DNA from 2 places in the Rhizobium sp. BK060 genome. Region 1 is predicted to be linked to the other one. Evidence: riboswitches for the same ligand, from Rfam matches in the RefSeq annotation. Region 1 holds a riboswitch; the other holds the start of a gene.

The links. A riboswitch is a leader RNA that binds a small molecule or an ion and turns the genes downstream of it on or off. The one in region 1 is predicted to bind S-adenosylmethionine.
Region 2: another riboswitch for S-adenosylmethionine. It lies ahead of FHT71_RS30625 (O-succinylhomoserine sulfhydrylase); the one in region 1 lies ahead of metA (homoserine O-succinyltransferase).

Annotation. Positions count from the first base shown of each region.
Region 1 covers NZ_JACHYW010000009.1:196,354-208,526, forward strand. The annotation lists gene FHT71_RS12600 (acetyl-CoA C-acetyltransferase) at 121-1,302, shown strand; gene FHT71_RS12605 (beta-ketoacyl-ACP reductase) at 1,371-2,096, shown strand; gene FHT71_RS12610 (hypothetical protein) at 2,093-2,245, opposite strand; gene FHT71_RS12615 (hypothetical protein) at 2,335-2,481, opposite strand; gene FHT71_RS12620 (SIS domain-containing protein) at 2,624-3,352, opposite strand; gene nagA (N-acetylglucosamine-6-phosphate deacetylase) at 3,367-4,518, opposite strand; gene FHT71_RS12630 (SIS domain-containing protein) at 4,518-5,549, opposite strand; gene FHT71_RS12635 (GntR family transcriptional regulator) at 5,546-6,319, opposite strand; gene FHT71_RS12640 (aldose epimerase family protein) at 6,433-7,455, opposite strand; gene metA (homoserine O-succinyltransferase) at 7,549-8,472, opposite strand; SAM riboswitch at 8,508-8,585, opposite strand; gene FHT71_RS12650 (ABC transporter ATP-binding protein/permease) at 8,737-10,563, shown strand; gene FHT71_RS12655 (DUF5666 domain-containing protein) at 10,568-11,185, opposite strand; gene FHT71_RS12660 (ABC-F family ATP-binding cassette domain-containing protein) at 11,328-12,173, opposite strand, start outside.
Region 2 covers NZ_JACHYW010000049.1:8,270-20,442, forward strand. The annotation lists gene pstA (phosphate ABC transporter permease PstA) at 1-1,093, shown strand, start outside; gene pstB (phosphate ABC transporter ATP-binding protein PstB) at 1,108-1,923, shown strand; gene phoU (phosphate signaling complex protein PhoU) at 1,967-2,680, shown strand; gene phoB (phosphate regulon transcriptional regulator PhoB) at 2,717-3,400, shown strand; gene FHT71_RS30600 (GcrA family cell cycle regulator) at 3,498-4,031, opposite strand; gene FHT71_RS30605 (aspartate aminotransferase family protein) at 4,460-5,656, shown strand; gene argF (ornithine carbamoyltransferase) at 5,699-6,616, shown strand; gene FHT71_RS30615 (Hsp33 family molecular chaperone) at 6,709-7,704, shown strand; gene apaG (Co2+/Mg2+ efflux protein ApaG) at 7,705-8,097, opposite strand; gene FHT71_RS30625 (O-succinylhomoserine sulfhydrylase) at 8,299-9,483, opposite strand; SAM riboswitch at 9,528-9,606, opposite strand; gene FHT71_RS30630 (2'-deoxycytidine 5'-triphosphate deaminase) at 9,679-10,773, shown strand; gene FHT71_RS30635 (cellulose synthase catalytic subunit) at 10,792-12,173, opposite strand, start outside.

The DNA of each region.
Region 1 (12,173 bases):
GAGATAATTTGCCCCAGCGTAAGCAATCCCTAAAATTGAATGGTAGAGTCTTGTCGTTTGACTCGGCGTTGAAGCTTTGTCAGTTTCCTCTAATCTGGTGGAGTTAACGAGGAGATCGTCATGTCGGGTTCATCCATCGTCATCGCTAGTGCAGGCCGCACTGCCGTTGGCTCATTTAACGGCGCCTTCGCCACCGTTCCGGCCCATGAACTGGGCGCGGCTGCGGTCAAGGGCGCGCTGGAGCGTGCAGGCGTCGAGGCCGGTGAAGTCGATGAAGTCATTCTCGGCCAGGTTCTGCCGGCCGGCGAAGGCCAGAACCCGGCCCGGCAGGCGGCCATGAAGGCGGGCGTCCCCAAGGAGGCGACCGCGTGGGGCGTCAATCAGCTCTGCGGTTCGGGTCTTCGCGCCGTGGCGCTTGGCATGCAGCAGATTGCGCTCGGTGACGCAAAGATCATCGTCGCGGGCGGTCAGGAGTCGATGTCGATGGCGCCGCACGCTGCACATCTGCGCGGCGGCGTCAAAATGGGCGACATGAAAATGGTCGACACCATGATCAAGGACGGCCTGACAGACGCTTTCTATGGCTACCACATGGGCATTACCGCCGAAAACATTGCGCGTCAGTGGCAGCTCTCCCGCGAGGAGCAGGACCGATTCGCGGTCGCATCGCAGAACAAGGCGGAAGCCGCGCAGAAGGCTGGACGTTTCGCCGATGAGATCATTCCCTTCGTCATCCAGACACGAAAGGGCGACGTGACGGTCGATGCCGACGAATACATCCGTCACGGCGCGACGTTGGACTCGATGGCCAAATTGCGTCCTGCCTTCGACAAGGACGGCACGGTTACCGCAGCGAATGCCTCCGGCTTGAACGATGGCGCCGCCGCGGCCGTGCTGATGACCGAAGCTGAAGCCTCTCGTCGTGGTATTCAGCCGCTCGTCCGCATTGTCTCCTGGGCGACGGCGGGCGTTGATCCGCAGGTCATGGGAACGGGCCCGATCCCGGCATCGCGCAAGGCGCTGGAGAAGGCCGGCTGGTCCGTCGGCGATCTCGATCTCGTCGAAGCGAACGAAGCCTTTGCCGCGCAGGCCTGTGCCGTCAACAAGGACCTCGGCTGGGATCCTTCGATTGTCAACGTCAACGGTGGTGCGATTGCGATCGGCCATCCGATCGGCGCGTCCGGCGCGCGGGTGCTCAACACGCTCCTTTTCGAGATGAAGCGCCGTGGCGCCAAGAAGGGGCTGGCGACGCTGTGCATCGGTGGCGGCATGGGCGTTGCGATGTGCTTTGAAACTCTTTGAATAGCAGGCAATCCAACCATAACCTGAGCCCCGCAGCATAGCGGGGCCTTCAAACAAGGGAGCGGAACATGAGCAGGGTGGCTGTTGTCACTGGTGGTACCCGCGGTATTGGCGCCGCGATTTCCGTCGCGCTGAAGAATGCGGGCTATACGGTTGCCGCCAACTACGCGGGCAACGACGAAAAGGCGAATGCCTTTCATGGCGCTACAGGCATTCCCGTCTTCAAATGGGATGTTTCCGACTACGCATCATGCGGCGAGGGCATCGCGAAGGTCGAGGCCGAACTGGGTCCGATCGATGTCCTTGTCAACAATGCTGGCATCACGCGAGACGCGATGTTCCACAAGATGACGCAGCAGCAGTGGCACGAGGTCGTCAATACCAACCTCACCGGCCTCTTCAACATGACGCACCAGGTCTGGGGGGGCATGCGCGATAGAAGCTACGGGCGGATCGTCAACATCTCTTCGATCAACGGCCAAAAGGGCCAGATGGGGCAGGCGAACTATTCGGCTGCCAAGGCCGGAGACCTCGGCTTCACCAAGGCACTTGCGCAAGAAGGTGCTGCCAAGAACATCACCGTGAACGCGATATGCCCAGGCTATATCGGTACGGAAATGGTCCTTGCCGTGCCGGAGAAAGTGCTGAACGAGCGGATCATTCCGCAGATTCCGGTTGGCCGTCTCGGTGAGCCGGAGGAGGTTGCGCGCTGCGTCGTCTTCCTGGTTTCCGACGACGCAGGTTTCATCACCGGATCGACGCTAAGCGCCAATGGCGGTCAGTTGTTCGTTTAGCGGATGGACGCCGTAAGGCCGTTATCGTGGCTCTCGATCTGCTGCGAATAGCGGCCTTGCTGGCTGCGCGTATCGTATGGATTCAAGTATGCCGCATAGGCCGCCATGGCGATGGTCAGTATTGCGGCTGCACCAATAATTCTCGTCATTGCCCTGCACTCCGGATTCCCCATGACGCATTGGTCGTTCAACCCGGTGTCGATATTGGGGCCGATTTGAGGAATTATTTGGCTGTCTTTCAGCCCTTTGGGTGGCGCTTTGCTTTAGCGCTGACCGGCACTTTCTGCATTGCGCGGTCTTCGCCGCGAAGAGCGGCGGTGGCCGTCGTTACGAAGGCCGCCGCAATCAGGATGGCGACCGCTGAATTCAAGATGATCTGGGTCATGGGACCGTTCCTTTCCGAGCCGGCGGGACATCGCCTCGCCGCTGTTCTTGAAAGAAATATGCGCCTCACCTTCACGGTCCGGTAGATTGGACTTTGGCGACCGACTGTCAGCGTGGCGTTGACAATCGGGCATCGCGCGCGCTCAAAGATGGGGATTACGCGGCCGATATTTCGTCACCAGCCGCTGGTTCACCGCGGCAGCGCCAGGCATGTTGGCACTGAGATAAATCGGCGCGTCGCCGCCTTTCGACAGCTCCAAAGCGACGTCAGCGAAGATGGCGTTGAGGACGGTTGCACCGATAGCGGTCGAAACCGGACCGACTTTCAGCTCCGTACCTGGGAGCCCGATCACCGCATCGCCGGGAGGAAGACCGTTGTCCAACACGATGTCGGCGATGTCCGCAAGGCGACGTCGGCCGTTGGCAACCGCACTCGAATAGGAGACCGATGTGATCGCGATCACTTTGGCACCGATCTCGCGGCCATAATCGGCGGCTTCGATCGGCGCTGCATTCACGCCGGAGTTCGACGCGATGATGATGACATCGCCCGGCTGCATGCCATAGCGCTCCAGCACCGGCCGCACCAATCCTTCTGTCCGCTCATAGACGGAGCTGATCACCGCGCCCTCGTGCAGCATCGCGGAGCCAACGAGAACCGGAACGGTGAAAGCGAGGCCACCTGCCCGATAGTGCACCTCTTCGGCCAGCATGTGCGAGTGTCCGGTGCCGAACACATAGACCCGCTTGTCATTGCGTGCGGCTTCTAGGATCGCATTGGCCGCCAAAGCCATGGGTTCGGCAAGCTCCGTCTTCAAAGTCTCGAGTCGGCCAATCAGATTGGAGAAGTAAGCATCGGTGATCGCTGTCATCACGTCCTCGATTTCTAGGCCGCTTCGCCGCTGATGAAGGTCCGAGTGACCTTGAGAGCATCGGTCAGATGCACCAGATCGGCTCGGGCACCCGGCGAAAGGTGGCCGTGGTCTTCAAGGCGCAGGAAGCGCGCCGGGTAGAGCGTCGCCATGCGAAGGGCCTCTGCGAGCGGCAGTTCCAGATAGGTAACGCCATAGCGGATGGTCGACGCCATATCGACGTCGGAACCGGCAAGCGTGCCGTCGGATAGGACCAGCTTCGAACAGAAGCCACCTCTCTCGCGTCGGACGGTCCGGCCATTCAGCGTGAAGGAATCTTGCTCCGATCCAACCAGCGACATCGCGTCGGTGACGAAAAAGAGCTTGCCCTCGCCCCGCTTTGCACGAAGAGCGGTCCGAAGCGCCTTCTGGTCAACATGATGGCCGTCGGCGATGATGCCGCACCAGACCGAAGGATGATCGATGGCCGCGCCGACGAGGCCAGGTGAACGATGGCCGAGCTGGCTCATGGCGTTGAAAAGGTGGGTGACGCCACGCGCGCCAGCGTCGAAGCGTGCCTCCGCGGCCTCGCTGGTGCAATCGGAATGGCCTATGCTAACGGTGACACCGGCTTCACTGAGTTCGCGTACCTGTTTTGCGGTGACCTGTTCGGCCGCCATCGTTACCAGCAGTGTGCCGATCGCTTCCTTGGCCGCAATGAACGCTTTAACGTCCTTATCCTCGACTGGCCGCATGAGTTCAGCAAGGTGGGCTCCCTTGCGGGCCGGCGCCAGATGCGGACCTTCGAGATGGAGGCCAGCTACGCCGCGGTTCGTCTTGACGGTCTCCTTGGCCGCCTCGATCGCCGCGGCGGTCGCGTCCGCCGTATCGGTGATCAGCGTCGGCAGCAATGCAGTCGTGCCATAGGGTCGATGACCATCGGCAATCATGTACATGGAGGCTGCCGATGGCTCGTCGTTGAGCATTCGGCCGCCACCGCCATTCACCTGCGCATCGATGAAGCCTGCCGAAAGCACGCCACCTTCCAAGCGCGTATGCTCGCCCTCTGGCAGTTCGCTTGTCGACGCAATGCTCTCGACACGCCCGTCCGAGACTATGAGCGCCTTGTCGTCGTGGAAGCGCTGACCGTCGAAGATCCGCGCGCCGGAGAAGATTTTGCGAACCATCACATCGTCTCCGTGACCTTGAGCAGGTTGGCTGGCTTGTCAGGGTCGAAGCCCTTGCGGCGCGTAACGGACTCTATCAGGCGGTAGTAGACGAGCAGGGAAACGAGCGGGTCGAGCAGGCCGCTGCCCGTCGTCGGCACCTGCAGATTGATGCCAGAGACCGGCTGGGCCGAGAACGGCACGGTGGTCGCGCCGAGCTTCCGCAGCCGCTCAAGCGCCTGGACGTTGTTGCTGAATGCTGGATCATCAGGCGTAAAGGCGACGATCGGGAAGCCTGGCTGAACAAGACGCATCGGGCCATGCATCAGCTCGGCAAGCGAAAAGGCTTCTGCATGCAGTCCGGCCGTCTCCTTGGCTTTCAAAGCTGCCTCGAGCGCAATGGCGAAAGCGGGGCCGCGACCGGCCGTATAGAGCGAGCTGGCCTCGAAAAGTACATCCTCCGCTGCCTTCGTATCAATCCCACTGGTCGCCTGGAGGGCTTCCGGTAGCTTTTCCAAGGATGTATGGAGATCGCGCTTGCCGCTGATGGCAGCCGTGACACCGCAAAGCGCGGCGACTGAGGCGATGAAGGACTTGGTCGCCGCTACGCTCTTCTCCGGGCCTGCATTGAGGCCGAGAACGATGTCAGCCTGCTTGGCGAGCGGGCTATCGGTGACGTTGACGACCGCAATCGTCGTCGCACCACCGTGCTTTGCGGCATCCTGCAAGGCAATGATGTCGGGGCTTGCGCCGGATTGCGACACCGTGAAGTGGATGCCGCCCTTCAGATGTAGAGACGCGCCATAGACCGACGCGATCGATGGGCCAACCGACGCAACCGGCACGCCACAGGTGATCTCGAAGAGGTATTTGAAGAAGGTCGCGGCATGGTCGGAAGACCCGCGCGCTGCCGTCGTCACCATGGTCGGTGCGCCTGATGCAAACAGCTTCGCAATTTCGTCGAAGGCCGGCTTTTCTTTCTGAAGCAGTGTTGCGACGACCTCCGGCGACTGGCCGGCTTCCTGCAACATCAGCGAATGGCTTTCACTCATAGGTCTTCTCCGATTCTTAATTCTGCAACAAAATCATATGCATCGCCACGATAGTGGGAACGGGTGTATTCGACGACGCGTTGGTCCTCCAGGCGCGAGACGCGTTCGATCAGCAGGGCGGGCGCACCCGCCTTCACGTCTAGCGCCGCCGCTGACGACGGATCGAGCGTCACAGCCGTGAGCCTTTGGAGGGCTCGAACGGGACGGTGGCCGCGCGCCGCGAGCGCCTCGTACAGAGATCCTTCTCCGCCGGCATTTTCTCCAAGGAACTTAATCGGCACGACAGCACGTTCGATCGCAAGCGGCAGACCGTCGGCAAGACGCAGACGATCCAGGCGCAGCACAGGTTCATCAAGCCCGAGGCCAAGCAAAAAGGCTTCATCAGGAGATGGCGTATTGACGGTTCGAGACAAGATCCGAGCCGCAGGCGCGCGACCGCGTGAGCGCATGTCGGCGGAGAAGGAAGAAAGCCGCCATAGCGACTGTTCCATGCGTTCGACCTTGCTGGAAACGAAGGTGCCGCTTCCATGCCGGGATTCAAGTGTGCCTGCGTTCATCAGGTCGCGATAAGCTGTGCGGACCGTCACGCGTCCGACCTTCAATGCCTCGGCAAGATCCCGCTCGCCGGGAAGCGCGGTTCCAGGTCTCAGCAGTCCCTCCTGGATCAGGCCCGTCAGAGCCTGCGCCAACCGCTTGTAAAGCGGCCCTGTGAGCGCCTCGTCGCGCAGGCCTCGACTGTTCAGTTCGGCGATCAGACTGGTTCTATCCATGCCCTGAAGATAGAACCTATCTAGAACCAATCGCAAGTCGAAAATGACTTCGGAACAAAAAAACCCTCGCAGGTAGCCTGCGAGGGTTTGTCGGTTGGGGCGATCTGTTTGCGTCAGCTCTTCGAGAAGATGTAGTCCGTTTCCTGACGCAGTACCTCGCCCGGGCGGAGGATCGCGTCGGGAAAGCCCTCGTGGTTGATTGCATCCGGCCAGATTTGCGTTTCCAGGCAGAAGCCGGCGAACGGGCCGTACTTGCGCCCGTCGAGGCCAGGGACAGGCACATTGAGCTTGAAGCCCGCATAGAACTGCACGCCAGGCTCGGTCGTGCGCACTTCCAGCGAAACGCCCGAATTCAGGCTTCGGGCAAGCGCGACGGAGCGCTTTGCTGTGCGTTCGTTGGAAAGGCAGAAATTGTGATCGTAGAGGGCCTGTTCGCTACCCTCGAACCGCTTCATCGGTGACATCTGACGGAAGTCGAAGGCCGTTCCGGCAACGGGTCGAGCCTCGCCGGTCGGGATCTGCCGTTCATTCGTGACGAGGTAGCTGTCGGCTGCGATCATGATGTCGTGGCCAAGCGCGTCATCGCGGCCATCGAGGTTGAAATAGGCGTGCTGGCAAACGTTGGCGATCGTCGGTTGATCACTGGTCGACTCGTAGGTCACGGAGAGTTCGCCGTCTCCATGCACCCAGTAGGTTGCCTGGATGGTGCAGTTGCCGGGATAACCGGCGCGGCCATCCGGATCGACGATCTTCAGCACGACACGGTCGACATCGTGCTCGACGATCGTCCAGTTCTGCTTGGCGATGTTGTCGCTTCCTCCATGAAGGTGAGTCACGCCGTTCTCATTGAGATCAAGCTGATAGCTCTTGCCATCCAGCGTGAATTTGCCATCGCCGATGCGGTTGGCGCAGCGCCCGGGAGTTGCGCCAAAGTAGGAGGAATGCGCCGGATAGCTGTCGAAATCGTCAAAGCCAAGCAGGAGCGGTGCATCATGGCCGTCGAGACGGAGATCCTGTATGACCGCACCCCAGCTGATGATCTTGGCCGTCAGCCCGCCGCCCTTGATCTCGACGCGATAGACAGTTTCGCCCGACTTGGTCTGCCCGAAAACTTCTCGCTTCAACATTTCCGTCATGACTGACCGTCCTGATATATCTTCGATTGAGGCGGCGAACCTGCCCCCATTTGCCGCAAACCGCAACGGGTGTGCCGAAAAAAAGAAACGCTGTCAGCCACACTTGCCGATATCGTTGAGATCGTAGGGTGTGGTCTGGTAGATCTCGTTGATCCAGTTGCCGAACAACAGGTGCGCGTGGCTGCGCCAGCGGTTTTGCGGCGTCAGCGACGGATCGTTGTGCGGGAAGTAGTTGTGCGGCATCTTGATCGGCACGCCGGCATTCACGTCGCGGAAATATTCGTCGGAAAGCGACGTTGAATCATATTCCACGTGATTGAACATATAGAGCCGCTTGCCCTTCCGTTCATGCACGAGGCAGACACCCATTTCGCTGGACTCCATCAGAATCTCCAGGCTTTCCGACTTCTCGATGTCGTCGCGGCGGACCTCTGTCCAGCGCGAAACAGGAACCTCGAAGTTGTCCGAGAAACCGTTCAGGTAGACAGACGACGGTTTCAGGTTCCGGTGTCGGTAGACGCCGAAGGCCTTCTCCTTGAGTTCATACTTGGGAACGCCGTGGAAATGGTAGATCGCGGCCATCGCGCCCCAGCAGACGTTCATCGACGAATGGACGTTGGTTTCCGTCCAGTCGAAAATCTGCTGCATTTCGCCCCAATAGTTCACGTCCTCGTAGGGTAGCGTCTCGATCGGCGCGCCGGTAGTGATGAAGCCATCGAATTTGCGGTGCTTCACTTCCTCCCACGTCTGGTAGAAGGCGAGAAGATGGTCTTCCGAGGTGTTCTTTGCTTTGTGGTTGCCCACGCGGATGAGCGAAAGCTCGACCTGCAACGGAGAGGCGCCGACCAAGCGGGCCATCTGCAATTCCGTCTTGATCTTGTTCGGCATGAGGTTGAGAAGCCCTATCTGCAGCGGCCGGATGTCCTGACGGATAGCCACCGTCTCGGTCATCACGCGCACGCCTTCCTGAACCAGGGTTTCAAACGCAGGCAAGGTATCGGGGATCTTGATGGGCATTGCGGTCACTCGATCAAAACAACGAATATATCGCTATCGGTCCGCACGCGGCCCTTTAGCAACTTCTTTAACGTGGCTGCAAGCCGGCCGGCCAAATCACCACGGAGCGTCTTAAATAGCGTCACTCGCGCCGCGAATCAATTGCTCAAACGAAGGGGTGGGATCGATATGAAGTCACTGCCGCGTTAATGACTGCTAGAATCTGTTGGTAGACACAGCGAATCACCATGTTTATTGAAGTAGAATGATGGCTAGGGACGCGTAATGGCAGATGACCTCGAAGGCAGGCCAAGCATTCAAGGGCGGGACAGAGTAGGATACGACCTGAGCCTGGGCTATCGCTTGAGGGTCATGTTCTCGGCCTTCTGGCATTCCTCCGTGCGCGGAAGGGTCCTGGTGATCGCGACTGCGCTGATTGCCATCATTCTCGCAACTGCTTATGCGACCGTCATCCTCAACCAGTGGAACGCGCCCTTTTATGACAGCATCGCGCGGCGCGATCTGCCTGGTTTCTTCCATCAGCTGAAGATCTTTGCGCTGATCGCAGGCATGCTGCTGCTGCTCAACGTCGTGCAGGCGTGGCTAAACCAGATGACCGCGCTCTACATGCGTGAAGGTCTGACACGCGATCTCGTCAACCAGTGGCTCCAGCGCAAGCGTGCGCTTCGGCTTTCGGCTAGCGGCCTCATCGGCGTTAATCCCGACCAGCGCTTGCACGAAGATGCCCGCAACCTAGCGGAAAGCACGACGAGCCTGATGATCGGGTTGGTGCAGGCGACGATCCTGCTCATCAGTTTCATCGGCGTGCTATGGGATTTGTCCAGCGGTTTTGTCTTCCGCTTCGGCACCCACGCTTTTTCCATTCCAGGCTATATGGTCTGGGCCGCAATCTTCTATGCGGCATCCGCATCCATTCTCAGCCAGCTGGTGGGCCGCAAGCTTGTGAAGCTCAACGCGGATCGCTTCTCGAAGGAGGCGGAGCTTCGCTTTGCGCTGATGCATGCCAACGAGAACATGCCGGCGATCACGGTGGCACGCGGCGAGGAGAATGAGCAGCAGCGTATCAATACCGACATCAGTGCGGTGCTCGCCGTCATCAAGCGGGTGGCGATGGCCAACGTCAACCTCACCTGGGTGTCAGCCGGCTATGGCTGGCTCGTTGTGGTCATCCCGATCATCGTCGCTGCACCGGCATACTTCTCCGGCGGCCTGACGTTTGGCGAACTGATGGTATCGGTCGGTGCTTTCAACCAGGTCAACACGGCCCTTCGCTGGTATGTCGCGAACTTCGGTCCCATCGCCGAATGGCGCGCCACGCTGATGCGTGTCACCGATTTTCGGCAGGCGCTCACCACTATGAGCGACGAGATCAATCTCAGGGGCACGATCAGCTACGAGCGCAGCCCGCCCGGAACACTAACGCTGGAGCACGTGCGGATCGCTTCCAAGATTGGCGAAGAGATCGACCAGTGCGGCGGCTTCCGCGTGCACGAGAGTGCGGTGACGATTAAGGCCGGTGAAAAGGTCATGATCAACGGCGATCACAACGTGAACCGTAAGCTGCTTTTCCTTGCACTCTCCGAACTTTGGCCGTGTGGTGGCGGCAAGATCGGCTTGCCGCCCACGGACGACATGCTTTTCGTCCCGCAATCGGCTTACATCCCGGGTGGTTCACTTCGTGAAGCGCTGGCGTTTCCCGAGCCTGCGGACACCTATCAGAACCGCGATGTCGTGGCGGCACTGGAAAAGGCAGGACTCCACAATCTGGTTTCCCGCCTTGATACCCGGGCGCGGTGGGACAAGCTGCTTGATTCCGACGAGCAGCGCGCGATCGGTTTTGCTCGCCTGCTTCTTGTACGACCGAAGTGGATCGTGTTTGACGAAGTATTGGAAGGCATGGAGCCGGAATGGCAGTCCACGATGATGGAGGTACTTACCTCCATGCCGGACGCGGCGATGATCTACATCGGTCGGTCAGACGTTTATGTTGAGACCTTCAAGCCGCGCATACTGCATCTCGAAGCCCTGCATGCGAAGCCTGAAGTGAAGGTAGTGGCAAAAGCGCCGAACGCGCCCGCACCAGCACTCTGATCGCCTACATCGGCGGGACGACCCCGTTCGTGCCGACCGTGACGTTTGTGGCGGACACTGTGCCATCAGGTGCTCTTTCACCCATCACGATCACGTGCGCTCCTGCAACAAGGTCTGACTTTCCGGCAGGGGCGAAGGTGACGATCGGTGTATCGTCGGCGATGGATATCGTCTTTTCCTTGCCCTGATAGGTGAGCGTGATCGTGTGGCCATCGACCGCCTTCACGGCCTTGGCGACGGTCGCGTTGGTCATCGTGCTGTTTGGCTTCAGGTCCCAAGGGCGACTGCCTTCTCCGGTTCCCTTCATGGCGGCCGGAAAGATCAGCACTTCAAGAGCGCCGTCGCCGCCATCAGCTTTCGGCAGCGATGCAACGCCAACGAAATCGCCCGGCTTGATGTCTTCGACGGAGGCTTTCTTGATGCCGCGAACCTTCCAGTCTGGCTTCAGTGTCACCGTTTGCTCGGCGCCTTCGCGTGTTTTGACCACCAACGTGTTGCCACTCAGGCTTTCAATCGCGCCACGCACGCGCTGCGCTTCCTGGGCAAGCGCGCCGTGCGACGCAATAACGAGGAAACCCGCGGCCCAGACGAGCGCGGTAGATGCTTTAAGATTGTGTGGCATAGTCTGCTTTCCTTGCCGTCGTGCAAGCTGCGGATACGGGGCGCAGCTTAGTCCTGCCGGTCGAACGCTGACGAATCAATGAAACGTGAAAGCCAGTTCGCGCGGCAGAGACAGGTCGGATTGAGCGGGCGCGAGGGGTGCCTCAGCCCTCCAATTCCTCCCGCAGCATCTCAAGCTCCAGCCATTCCTCTTCCATTTTCGTCAGACTGTCCCGGAGCTTCTCCATCTCGGCCGCCAGACGGTTGAATGTGGTGGGGTCCTTGGTGAACAAGCCGGGGTCCGCCATCCGCTCCTCGCGTTTGGCGATCTCGGTTTCGGCCTTGGCCATTTCCTTCGGGAGATGTTCGAGCGCGAACTTCTGCTTGTAGGAAAGCTTGCCCTTTCCTTTCGCCGTCTCGGCGGAATCTGCTGCTTCCTGCTGCTTCGATCGTTCCGCCGCCTTTTCGGCCTTCCTCCGCTCCTCGACGGCGCCCTTTCGCTGCGCAAGCATATCCGAATAGCCGCCCGCATATTCGATCCAGCGCCCGTCAGGCGCATCCGGGACGGCCGGCGCAATCGTCGACCTCACAGTGCGGTCGAGGAAGTCGCGGTCGTGGCTGACGAGGATGACGGTGCCGGGGAAGCCCGCAACGATTTCCTGCAGCAGATCCAATGTCTCTATATCCAGATCGTTGGTCGGTTCGTCGAGGATCAACAGGTTTGCCGGACGCGACATAATGCGGGCCAGCATGAGCCGCGCGCGCTCGCCGCCAGAAAGGTTCCTGATCGGCGTGCGCGCCTGTTCAGGCTGGAACAGGAACTCCTTCATGTAACCCGTCACGTGCCTCTGTTCACCGTTGACGAGCAAGTTCTCACCGCGGCCATCCGTCAGGTAATGGGCGAGCGTTTCGTCCGGATTGAGGTCTTCGCGCTTCTGATCCAGCGTCGCGATTTCCAGATTGGTTCCGAGCTTGATCGTGCCGCTGTCCGGCGCGAGCTGTCCGGTCAA
Region 2 (12,173 bases), on a different contig from region 1:
GAAGACGATCGACCCGAACAACAAGCGCGCCACCGATCCGTCGGTGCTGGTTGCCGCCAACTATCCCGTGCTCATCCGTGACGCGATGATCAAGGCGCTGAACCTCAATGCGTCGAGCCGTCCAGAGGTCCGTGACGCGACCGCGATGATTTCCAAGGGAGCGCCCATCCGGTTGCGCGACATGGTCATCGCTGATCCATCGCTGATCGGCAAGACGGTCAATGTGACGCTGCTTGCCGACGCCAACATCGACTCCGCCAACAAGGGTCAGATCGATCTGAAGGTGGACGAGAAGAACCGCAAGGTGAACGACAGGCAGGTTGGCTGGATGAACCAGCTGGCGGAAAGCGGGACGTTGCACAAGACGTTCAACACCGGGCTCTTCGTCAACGGCAACTCCAGCCGCCCCGAGGCCGCCGGTCTCGGCGTCGCCCTGATCGGCTCGCTTTACCTGATGTTGATCGTGCTCGTACTTTCGCTGCCGATCGGTGTTGCCGCTTCGATCTACCTCGAAGAATTTGCACCGAAGAACAAGCTGACGGACCTGATCGAGGTCAACATCAACAACCTCGCAGCCGTTCCCTCGATCGTCTATGGTCTGCTCGGCCTCGCCGTCTTCATCAACTTCGCCGGCCTGCCGCGTTCCGCATCGCTGGTCGGCGGTCTGGTGCTGACGCTGATGACCTTGCCGACGATTATCATCGCAACCCGCGCAGCGCTTCGCGCAGTGCCGCCGTCGATCCGGGCGGCTGCTCTCGGCCTCGGCGCTTCGAAGATGCAGATGGTGTTCCATCATGTGCTGCCGCTGGCCATGCCGGGTATTCTCACCGGCACGATCATCGGCCTGGCGCACGCGCTTGGCGAGACCGCACCGCTGCTCCTCATCGGCATGGTCGCCTTCGTGGCCAATGCACCGAGCACTCCGCTCGATCCGTCGACGGCTCTGCCGGTGCAGGTCTACATGTGGGCCAACGAAGCCGAGCGCGCCTTCGTCGAGCGTACCTCTGGCGCTATCATAGTCCTGCTCCTGTTCCTGATCGTCATGAACCTCGGAGCCATTCTCTTGCGTCGTCGCTTTGAGCGCCGCTGGTAAACGGAGTAGACATTATGAACATGTTGACGGAAGCAGCAGTTGAGAAGGCTCTGGATCAGAAGATGAATACCGTTCCCTATAAGATGATCGGCCAGGACGTCTCGGTTTACTACGGCGAGAAGCGCGCGCTCTTCGACGTGAAGCTGAACATTCGCGAAAACACGGTGACGGCGCTGATCGGCCCGTCAGGTTGCGGCAAGTCTACCTTCCTGCGCAGCCTGAATCGTATGAACGACACGATCGACGGTTGCCGCGTCACCGGCAAGATCACGCTCGATGGTGATGATATCTATGATCCTGACATCGACGTCGTGGAGCTCCGTGCCCGCGTCGGCATGGTGTTCCAGAAGCCGAACCCGTTCCCGAAGACGATCTACGAGAACGTCGCCTACGGCCCGCGCATCCACGGTCTCGCCAAGTCGAAGGCCGACATGGACCAGATCGTCGAACTCAGCCTGCAGCGCGCCGGCCTGTGGAACGAGGTGAAGGATCGCGTTCATGAAGCCGGCACTGGTCTTTCCGGAGGCCAGCAGCAGCGCCTTTGCATCGCCCGCGCTGTTGCGGTGAGCCCTGAAGTGATCCTGATGGACGAGCCATGCTCGGCACTCGATCCGATTGCGACGGCAAAGGTCGAGGAACTGATCCACGAGCTTCGCGAGAACTACACGATCGTCATCGTGACGCACTCGATGCAGCAGGCCGCCCGTGTTTCGCAGCGCACGGCCATGTTCCACCTCGGCAACCTCGTCGAAGAGAACGATACCGACAAGATGTTCACCAACCCGGACGATCCGCGCACCCAGGACTACATCATGGGTCGCTTCGGTTGATCGCCGGCGTCGGCAACCCTCACCATACTCAAGGATGAGCCCTATGGCATCGACACATATCTTTTCTGCCTACGACGACGATCTGAAATTCCTGTCCCGCCGTATTTCGGAAATGGGCGGCCTTGCCGAGCAGATGGTTTCGGATGCCGTTCGCGCTCTCGTCAACGGCGATACGGCCCTGGCCCAGAAGGTCATCTCCGACGACGTGATCCTTGACCACGCTGAACGCGAAATCGGGGACAAGGCGATCGTGACCATCGCCCGTCGCCAGCCGATGGCGGCCGACCTTCGCGAGATCATGGGTTCGATCCGCATTGCGGCCGATCTCGAGCGCGTCGGCGATCTCGGCAAGAATACCGCCAAGCGCGTCATCGCGGTCCAGAGCGCCGGCGTGCCGCGCAAGCTCGCCCGCGGCCTCGAGCACCTTTCCGAACTGGCGCTTGTCCAGCTCAAGGAAGTGCTCGACGTCTATACGAGCCGTGCTGCCGACAAGGCAAAGTCGATCCGTGAGCGCGACGAGGAAATCGACGCGATGTACACCTCGCTGTTCCGCGAGATGCTCACCTACATGATGGAAGATCCGCGCAACATCACCAGCTGCACGCATCTTCTGTTCTGCGCCAAGAACATCGAGCGTATCGGCGACCACGCCACCAACATTGCCGAAACCATCTATTACATGGCCACCGGCGCTCAGCCGGAAGGCGAACGTCCGAAGGACGATACCGCCAACACCGTCGGCGCCGTTACGGAATAATCGTTCCGCGACCGCGCCCCCAGGAGACCGAAACGAATGATACCAAAAGTAGCTGTCGTTGAAGATGAAGAAGCACTGAGCGTACTTCTTCGCTATAACCTTGAGGCTGAAGGCTTTGAGGTCGACACAATCCTGCGCGGCGACGAGGCCGAGATCCGGCTGCAGGAACGCACGCCGGACCTTCTGATCCTCGATTGGATGCTGCCGGGCGTATCAGGCATCGAGCTCTGCCGTCGCCTGCGCATGCGGCCGGAAACGGAGCGCCTGCCGATCATCATGCTGACAGCTCGCGGCGAGGAGAGTGAGCGTGTTCGCGGCCTCTCCACCGGCGCCGACGACTACGTCGTCAAGCCGTTCTCGACGCCGGAGCTCGTCGCCCGCGTCAAGGCGATGCTTCGTCGTGCCAAGCCGGAGGTGCTTTCCACGCTGCTGAAGTGCGGCGACATCGAGCTTGACCGCGAGACGCACCGCGTTCATCGCAAGAGCCGCGAAGTCCGTCTCGGTCCGACCGAATTCCGGCTTCTCGAGTTCCTGATGGCATCCCCTGGCCGTGTCTTCTCGCGCTCCCAGCTGCTCGACGGCGTCTGGGGTCATGACATCTATGTCGACGAGCGTACCGTCGACGTTCATGTCGGGCGTCTGCGCAAGGCGCTGAACTTCTCCAACATGCAGGATGTCATCCGCACCGTTCGCGGTGCCGGCTATTCCATGGAAGCCTAAAGCTCTCCTGAGAGGCATCCACACCGTCCAACGAAAAACGGGCCCGCGAGGCGGCCCGCGAGGGCCCGTTTTCTTTGTTCCTTATCCGGCTTCCGGGTCAGGCGACCCGGTTGGCGGCCTTGCGGCGCTCGTTGACCGGCTGATAGGCCATGCGCTGGTGATAGGTGCAGTAAGGGGAGGAGTCTGGGGATTCGCAGCCGCAGAAGTGGAAGTCGTCCTTCAGCGGATCGCCGACCGGCCACTTGCAGGTGCGCTCGGTCAGTTCCGTCAGGCCGAGGCGGCGAGAAATCGGAACGACGACGTTTGCGGCCGGACGGTAGCTGATTTCCGCGATGGCATCGATTTCGATCTCTTCCTTGAGCATCGTCGCACCCTGCTGGCGGGTGACGGTGCGCGTGGTGACGCGAGATGCATAGTTCGGAGCGCGCGGCGCGGATGTCGTGCGCTTGGGCGTTCTGACAGTGGTCGTCGAGCCTCCGGCCTTGGCGCGGCCGGGCAAACTCAAACGGTGGACTTTGCCAATGACGGCGTTACGGCTTACACCGCCAAGTTGCGCTGCGATCTGGCTGGCGCTCAGGCCCTCGGACCACAGCTTCTTCAGTTTTTCAACGCGCTCGTCTGTCCAGTTCATGCCCCTGTCTCCGCCTTATTAGCGTTGGTGCAGGCAGAATCCCTCACCATTGCCCCGGACGTATCCGAGGCAAGAAACGCTTGCTCGATTTTGGTGACTAGTTCCGCCGCATGCAGTCTAGTAATTGAGTTTTAACCTAGTGTGAGGCTGAGTCTGTGACAAGAGTCGGTTGAATCTCGGCGAATCGAATTTCAAGTTTTCCCCAACTTGCTGGGCGAGAGAGTCATTTCTGCAACATTAGTTGTTGATAGCTCCAGCGCCTCCGGATGGCGGCTTGACGCATGCAGGAAAACCTCAGTTTTGTTGACATTGCAGTGCGAAAAGTAAATAGTGCTGCTCGCCGCCGAAAGGCGGCATTTTTAATTTTCCGGACCCGCTTTCCTTAGCCGGAGTCCGGCCGCTTGTGGTCAATGACAGGAGATCGCGCCATGGCTGAAGCCGCGCTTTACGATACCTACTCTCGTGCCCCGCTGCGGTTCGAGCGAGGCGAGGGCGTATGGCTGATCACCGAAACGGGCGAGCGATATCTTGATTTCGGCGCAGGCGTTGCCGTCACCTCCGTCGGCCACGGCCATCCGCATGTGGTAGGCGCGCTGAAAGAGCAGGCCGACAAGGTCTGGCACCTGTCCAATATCTACGAAATCCCGGGTCAGGAAACGCTCGCGAAGCGGCTGACCGAGGCGACCTTCGCCGACAAGGTGTTCTTTACGAACTCCGGCGCAGAAGCCCTGGAATGCGCGATCAAGACCGCGCGCCGCTATCAGTTCTCAAAGGGCCATTGCGAGCGGTTTCATATCATCACCTTTGAAGGTGCCTTCCATGGTCGTACGCTGGCGACGATTGCTGCCGGTGGCCAAGAGAAGTACCTCGAAGGCTTCGGCCCGAAGGCGCCCGGCTTCGATCAGGTTCCGTTCGGCGATCTCGATGCCGTTCGCAGCGCCGTCACCAGCGAGACGGCCGGAATCCTCATCGAGCCTGTTCAGGGCGAGGGTGGCGTCCGTGCGGCGGCCAGCGAGTTCCTTAAGGCGCTTCGTGCGATCTGCGATGAGCACGGCTTGCTGCTGATCTTCGACGAAGTGCAGACCGGCATGGGTCGCACCGGCAGGCTCTTCGCACATGAATGGTCCGGCGCCACCCCCGACATCATGGCAGTCGCCAAGGGCATCGGCGGCGGCTTCCCGCTCGGCGCCTGCCTTGCCACGGCTGAGGCCGCTTCCGGTATGAAGGCTGGCACACATGGCTCCACCTATGGCGGCAATCCGCTTGCCATGGCTGTGGGCAGTGCCGTGCTCGACGTGATCCTCGCAGACGGCTTCCTGCAGCAAGTGCGCGACGTCTCGCTGGTTTTCCGTCAGGGCTTGGCCTCGCTCAAGGATCGCTATCCTGATATCATCGAGGACGTTCGCGGCGAGGGACTGCTGCTCGGCGTCAAGGCTGCCGTGCCGTCTTCCGAGCTGCTGCAGGCAATCCGTGACGCCCATCTGCTCGGTGTTCCCGCAGGCGACAACGTTATTCGTCTTCTGCCGCCTCTGGTCGTCACTGCTGACGAAGCCCGTGAGGGCCTTGCCCGCCTAGAACGCGCTGCCGAAAGCGTGCGCGCTTCGAAGGTCAAGAAGACGGCTTAATGGATAATGCCTGCCGGACGGCGGGCGTGATAGGTAAAGACAATGGCTTCCCCCAAACACTTCCTCGATCTCTCCGCCGTCGCGTCATCCGACCTGCGGCTCATCATGAATGACGCCATCTCCCGCAAGCAGGCCTTCAAGGCCGGGCAGGGTGACAAGCCGCTCGCCGGCAAAATGCTGGCGATGATCTTCGAGAAGCCCTCGACCCGTACCCGCGTGTCTTTCGATGTCGGCATGCGCCAGTTGGGCGGCGAGACGCTATTCCTGTCGGGCACCGAAATGCAGCTTGGCCGTGCCGAGACCATCGGCGACACGGCGAAGGTACTCTCACGCTACGTCGATGCGATCATGATCCGCACCACCGATCATGCCCGCATGCTGGAGCTGGCCGAGCATGCGACCGTTCCCGTCATCAACGCGCTGACCGACGACACGCACCCCTGCCAGATCATGGCTGACATCATGACCTTCGAGGAGCATCGCGGACCCATCAAAGGCAAGACGATTGCCTGGACCGGTGACGGCAACAACGTGCTGCATTCGCTGGTCGAAGGGGCTGCCCGTTTCGGCTATCGTATGAATATGGCGGTCCCCCTTGGTTCCGAGCCAAAGGATCACTATCTGAACTGGGCCCGCAATGAGGGCGCCGAAGTCATGCTCTGCCATGATGCCGACCGTGCGGTCGCTGGCGTCGATTGCGTGGTGACCGATACCTGGGTCTCCATGAATCAGGAACATCGGGCCCGGGGTCACAACGTCTTCCAGCCTTATCAGGTCAATTCGGCTTTGATGGCGCAGGCCGGCAAGGATGCATTGTTCATGCATTGCCTGCCTGCCCATCGAGGCGAGGAAGTCACGGACGAGGTGATCGACGGCCCGCAATCCGTGGTCTTCGATGAAGCGGAAAACCGTCTTCACGCGCAGAAGTCGATTCTTGCTTGGTGCCTGGGCGCGATCTGAACCATACTGGACGTCACGTTTGGCCGGAAGGCTCGTTGGCCGCGCGAGCGGATGGACACTCTCGTCTGCCGCTCTCAGACTAGGAGAAGACTATGGCAGACCCTGCAGCCGCCCTCGGCGAGTTCAATTTCGCCGGTGATGATCACGTCGTTCCGTTTCAGGTCGAAGGCCTGGATGTGCGTGGTCGCGCCGTCCAGCTCGGGCCGATGCTGGACGCGATCCTTGAGCGTCATCGTTATCCCGCGCCTGTCGCGAGGCTTCTTGCCGAAGTCGTCGTGCTGACGGTGCTGCTCGGCACGTCGCTGAAGTTTGACGGCAAGTTCACGGTGCAGACCAAAGGCGACGGCCCGGTGGACCTGCTCGTTTGCGATTTCTCGACGCCCGAGAACGTGCGTGCTTATGCACGCTTCGACCAGGGCCTCCTCGACAAGGCCATCGCCACCGGGCAGATCGAGCCTGAACAGCTGCTCGGCAAGGGCATGCTGGCGTTTACGATTGACCAGGGCAAATTCACCCAGCCCTATCAGGGCATCGTTGCGCTCGACGGGGCCACCCTCGAGGAGATTGCCGGCACTTATTTTCGCCAATCGGAGCAGATCCCGACGCGGGTGCGTCTTGCCGCTGCCGAGCTCTTCGACCGCGACGAAGCGGGCAAGCCGCGTCACCGCTGGCGGGCAGGGGGTCTCGTCGCCCAATTCCTGCCGGAAGCGCCGGAGCGCATGCGCCAGCCGGATCTTCACGGCGGCGACGGCGACACGGCCGGCGGTTCCCACAAGGAAGACGATGCCTGGATGGAAGCCCGCTCGCTCGTCGACACGATCGATGCCGACGAGTTGACGGATCCGCAGGTCGGCACCGAGAGGCTGCTCTACCGGCTGTTCCACGAGCGCGGCGTTCGCGTCTACGAACCGCGCGAGGTCTTCGATCGCTGCAGCTGTTCGCGCGAGAAGATCAAGGGCGTGCTGACGGGCTTCTCTGCCGAAGAAATCGATGCCAGCCAGGAAGACGGCGCGATTTCGGTCACCTGCGAGTTCTGCTCGACGACCTATCGCTTCGAAGTGGAAGAGGTGGCCCTGACTGCTGGGTGATCAGTTCAGGACTCTGAGCAGCCCTGGCGAATCCAGCGAGAAGGCGGGTATTGCGACATCGAAAAGCTCGCCTTCGTCGGTTTCCATCTGGTAGTGGCCGAACATCAGCCCTGATGGCGTATCCAGCGGGCAGCCCGAGGAATACTCATAGGTATCGCCCGGCGCAAGCCGCGGCTGTTCGCCGACCACGCCGGCGCCCGTCACCTCATCGACGATTCCGTTCTGGTCGGTGATGTTCCAGTAGCGGTTCACTAGCCGTACGGTCGTGTCGGAATTGTTGCTGATGACAATCTTGTAGCCCCAGACATAACGATCGTCCTCCGGATCGGATTGCTCCTCCAGATAAAAGGGTTCGACGACGACTTCAATGTCTCGTGTAAGGGCGCGGTACATGCCTACACCATAGTCAACATACGTTACCGGTATCTTATACGACGGCCGATCCGTCAATAAACCGATAGGCGATCACCTCCCTAATGCCTGCAATAGCAAGAGGTTTCGCGCGCTAAGCCCAATTTTAGCCCGTTTCGCGTGTGGCAGAAGCGCGTATGGTAGTCGGCCGGATCGGAGGGTGACCCGGCCGATATGGGCCGATCAGGCCTTCACTTTGGCGAGCGCCTGGGCGAAATCCTCGATCAGATCGTCCGTGTCCTCGATGCCGGCGGAGAGACGAACGGTGCCGCCGGAGATGCCGAGCTCAGCGCGTGCTTCGTCGGTCAGGTTCTTGTGCGTCGTCGTCGCCGGGTGCGTGATCAGGCTCTTGGCGTCGCCCAGATTGTTGGAGATCTTGACGATATCAAGCGCGTTCTGAAGCGCGAAGGCTGCTTCCTTGCCACCCTTCAGTTCGATGGCGACGAGCGTCGAGCCGCCCTTCATCTGCTTGGCGACTATGTCGGCCTGCGGATGGTCCTTACGGCCGGGATAGATGACCTTGGCGACCTTGGGCTGATTGGCCAGGAAGTCGGCGATCTTCGACGCATTTTCGGTCTGCTGCTTGACGCGTAGCGGCAAGGTCTCCAGCCCCTTCAGCAGCGTCCAGGCTGTGAACGGCGACATCGCCGGGCCGGTGTGACGGTAGTAGTCCTGTAGGTTCTCGTTGATCCATTCCCGGTCGGACAGGATCACGCCGCCGAGGCTGCGGCCTTGCCCGTCGATGTGCTTGGTGGCCGAATAGACGACGATATGGGCGCCGAGTTCAAGCGGCTTCTGGAAAATCGGGGTCGCAAAGACGTTGTCGACGACGACCTTGGCGCCGATCTGGTTGGCGAGCTTCGCGACGCCGGCGATATCGATCACCTCGAGCGTCGGGTTGGTCGGGCTCTCCAGGAAGAACACCTTGGTGTTCGGGCGGATCGCCTTTTCCCAGTTCTCCAGATAGCGGCCGTCGACCAGCGTACACTCGACACCGTATTTCGGCGCCAGCGTCTCGACGACCCAGCGGCACGAGCCGAAGAGCGCGCGGGCGGCAACGATGTGGTCGCCGGCCTTCACCTGGCAGAGGATTGCGGCGGTAACGGCTGCCATGCCGGATGCCGTAGCGCGGGCTTCTTCGGCGCCTTCGAGTGCGCACATGCGCTTTTCGAACATGTCGTTTGTCGGGCTGCCGTAACGGGCGTAGATATAGCCTTCTGTCTCGCCCTTGAAGCGTGCTTCTGCCGCTTCCGCGCTTTCATAGACGAAGCCCTGCGTGAGGTAGATTGCTTCGGAGGTCTCGCCATATTGCGAGCGCAGCGAACCGTCGTGGACGAGTTGGGTTGCCGGGCGCCAGGTCTTGCTCATGAATCACCACTTTCAAACAACAAAAAACCGGCCGCGAAAGCAGACCGGTTTTGCACCCGGTCCTTTTAGCCACTTGTTTAACGTGGCTGCAAGCCGACCGGCCAAATCACCACGGGATAAAGCTGCAATACTGCCGTTCTATGCTTGCGTCAATTCCTTGAGTTTGGTTTTGTTTGCGACAAATATGGATGGGGCATGATGGCTCGCGTAACAGGAATTTTGGCAGATCGTGCGATTGCCGCGCTTTTTGAGGCTGGGCGCCTCAGCTCCGAGCGTGATTTGGATCACGACCAGATCCAGCCGGCAAGCCTTGACCTCAGGCTCGGCGCCAAGGCTTTTCGCGTTCGCGCGAGCTTCATGCCAGGCCCATCCCATCTCGTGTCCGACAAGCTCGATCGTCTGAGCCTTCACGTCGTCGACCTCTCCGAAGGTGCCGTGCTGGAAACCGGCTGCGTCTATATCGTTCCCTTGATGGAGCGCCTCGACCTGCCGGCCGATATGTCGGCCTCGGCCAATCCGAAGAGCTCGACGGGACGACTGGATATCTTCACGCGCGTCATCACTGACTACGCCCAGGAGTTCGACAAGATCCCGACCGGCTATTCTGGACCCCTCTATCTCGAGATCAGCCCACGCACTTTCCCGATCGTCGTGCGTCGCGGCTCGCGCCTGTCGCAGATCCGATTCCGTGTCGGTCACTCCTTGCTTGGCGAGCCCGAATTGTTGGCGCTGCACGATGCTGAAACGCTGGTTGCCAGCAAGCAGCCGAATGTATCGGGTGGCGGGATTGCCTTGTCGATCGACCTTGCCGGCGACAAGGACGGCCTGATCGGCTACCGCGGCAAGCACCACACCGCCGTCGTCGATGTCGACAAGAAAGCACAACACGACATCTATGACTTCTGGGAGCCGCTCTATAGCCGTGGCCGCAACGAACTGATCCTGGATCCGGACGAGTTTTACATCCTGGTCTCCCGCGAAGCCATCCATGTGCCACCGCATTATGCGGCCGAGATGACTCCTTTCGATCCGCTGGTCGGCGAATTCCGCGTGCACTATGCGGGCTTCTTCGACCCCGGCTTCGGCCATGCACCTGCCGGCGGCCGCGGCAGCCGTGCCGTGCTCGAGGTCCGCAGCCACGAGGTCCCCTTCATCCTCGAGGACGGCCAGATCGTCGGCCGCCTGGTCTACGAACACATGCAGGAACACCCAGAAAGCCTCTACGGCTCCGGCCTCGGCTCCAATTATCAAGCCCAGGGCCTGAAGCTCTCGAAGCACTTCCGCATCTGAGCGTCCTGGCGTTCGCTATTATTCGGCCAGGGGTGGGGCAACGTTCCTGTTGCCGATTTGCAAGAGCGGTGTCCGACGTGTGATGAAGGGAGGCGGCCTGTAGGATCGTCTTGAGCCCTGCTGAGTTCGGGCCGTGACCGTGTGCTGTTCCAGATCGCCGACAAGGACCGATGGGCGCGCGAACATACGCTTCCAGAGTCCTCTTCCGGCCGCGAGCGGATACGCACGCCTTGGCATGACTTCCGGCATTTCACTGAAGATCCGCTGTACCATCTTCTGGCGAACCTCCTCCGGCGTTTTCTTGATTTCCCAGGCATCCCGCCGGTCCCTGATACCGACGATGGACACTGACACGCCTGATCGAGCCCTGTCCATCGCGGCCACCTGGCCGGCAACATCGAAGTCTGCGAACGGCGTAAAGATCAAAATATCGCCCAATCGCATTTCGGCGAAGGCGGCCTCATCCTGCATGGTTATCCTTGCCTTGTGGATCGATATTGTATCGAGGGTGCAAGCCGAGGATCTGCCGCGACTGGCAGCATGCCCTTGGCGATCCAGGGGAAACTGGATGTCGTCCAGCGCTTCTCTCGGAAGTTCGATGCAGACGAGCAGTGATACGAAAGCGTAAACCATCACGACCATGCCCCATGCCACGCTGAAGCCGTCGAGGTCATTATAGGTTCCAAGCAACGGTCCATTCAGCATCCCAACAAAGGTCAGGACGATGACGCAAAGGAATGTCCCGGCAATCGGGTAAATGATTTCGACGCGCCCGCGGTCCTCACCCTTGGCCGTCACTTTGAAGGGGCGACCGAATGGATGGAGAAGCGCATGGAAGAGGGCGATGGTGATCGGCACGGCTGACACCATTTGCGACACTTCGGTAAAGAGCGGCAGGCTGCGTCCGCCCGAGACCCATGCGTGGAATGCCCACATGCCGGCGACCATCGGCAGCGCGTAGAGGAAGAAGGCCTCGGGCTCCATGCGGATGGCCGGCAGGCCGAGGAAGTAGTAGAGCAGCGGTGCTGCCATCAGCAGCAGGATGAATGGGCGGCAGAACCAGAAAAGCAGACCGTGGAAGTAGTGCATCCTCTGAACGAAGGTGAAGCCCTTGCCGAGGAAGGGGCCATCGCGAAGAAGCGCTACCTGGATTGTGCCAAGGCACCAGCGGCAGCGCTGCGTAATGTAGCCGGAGAGGCTTTCCGCCGATAGGCCGACGCTCAGGCGCTCGTTCAGCCAGCGTGTCTTCAGTCCCTTCTGAAGCAGGCGATAGGTCAAGTGGATATCCTCGGTTACCGTCTCCTGTGGCATGCCACCGATCATCGCCAAGGCGTCCCGACGCACGACGCACGACGTCCCGACACAGAAAGCGGCCCCCCAGCCATCCTTTGACGGCTGCA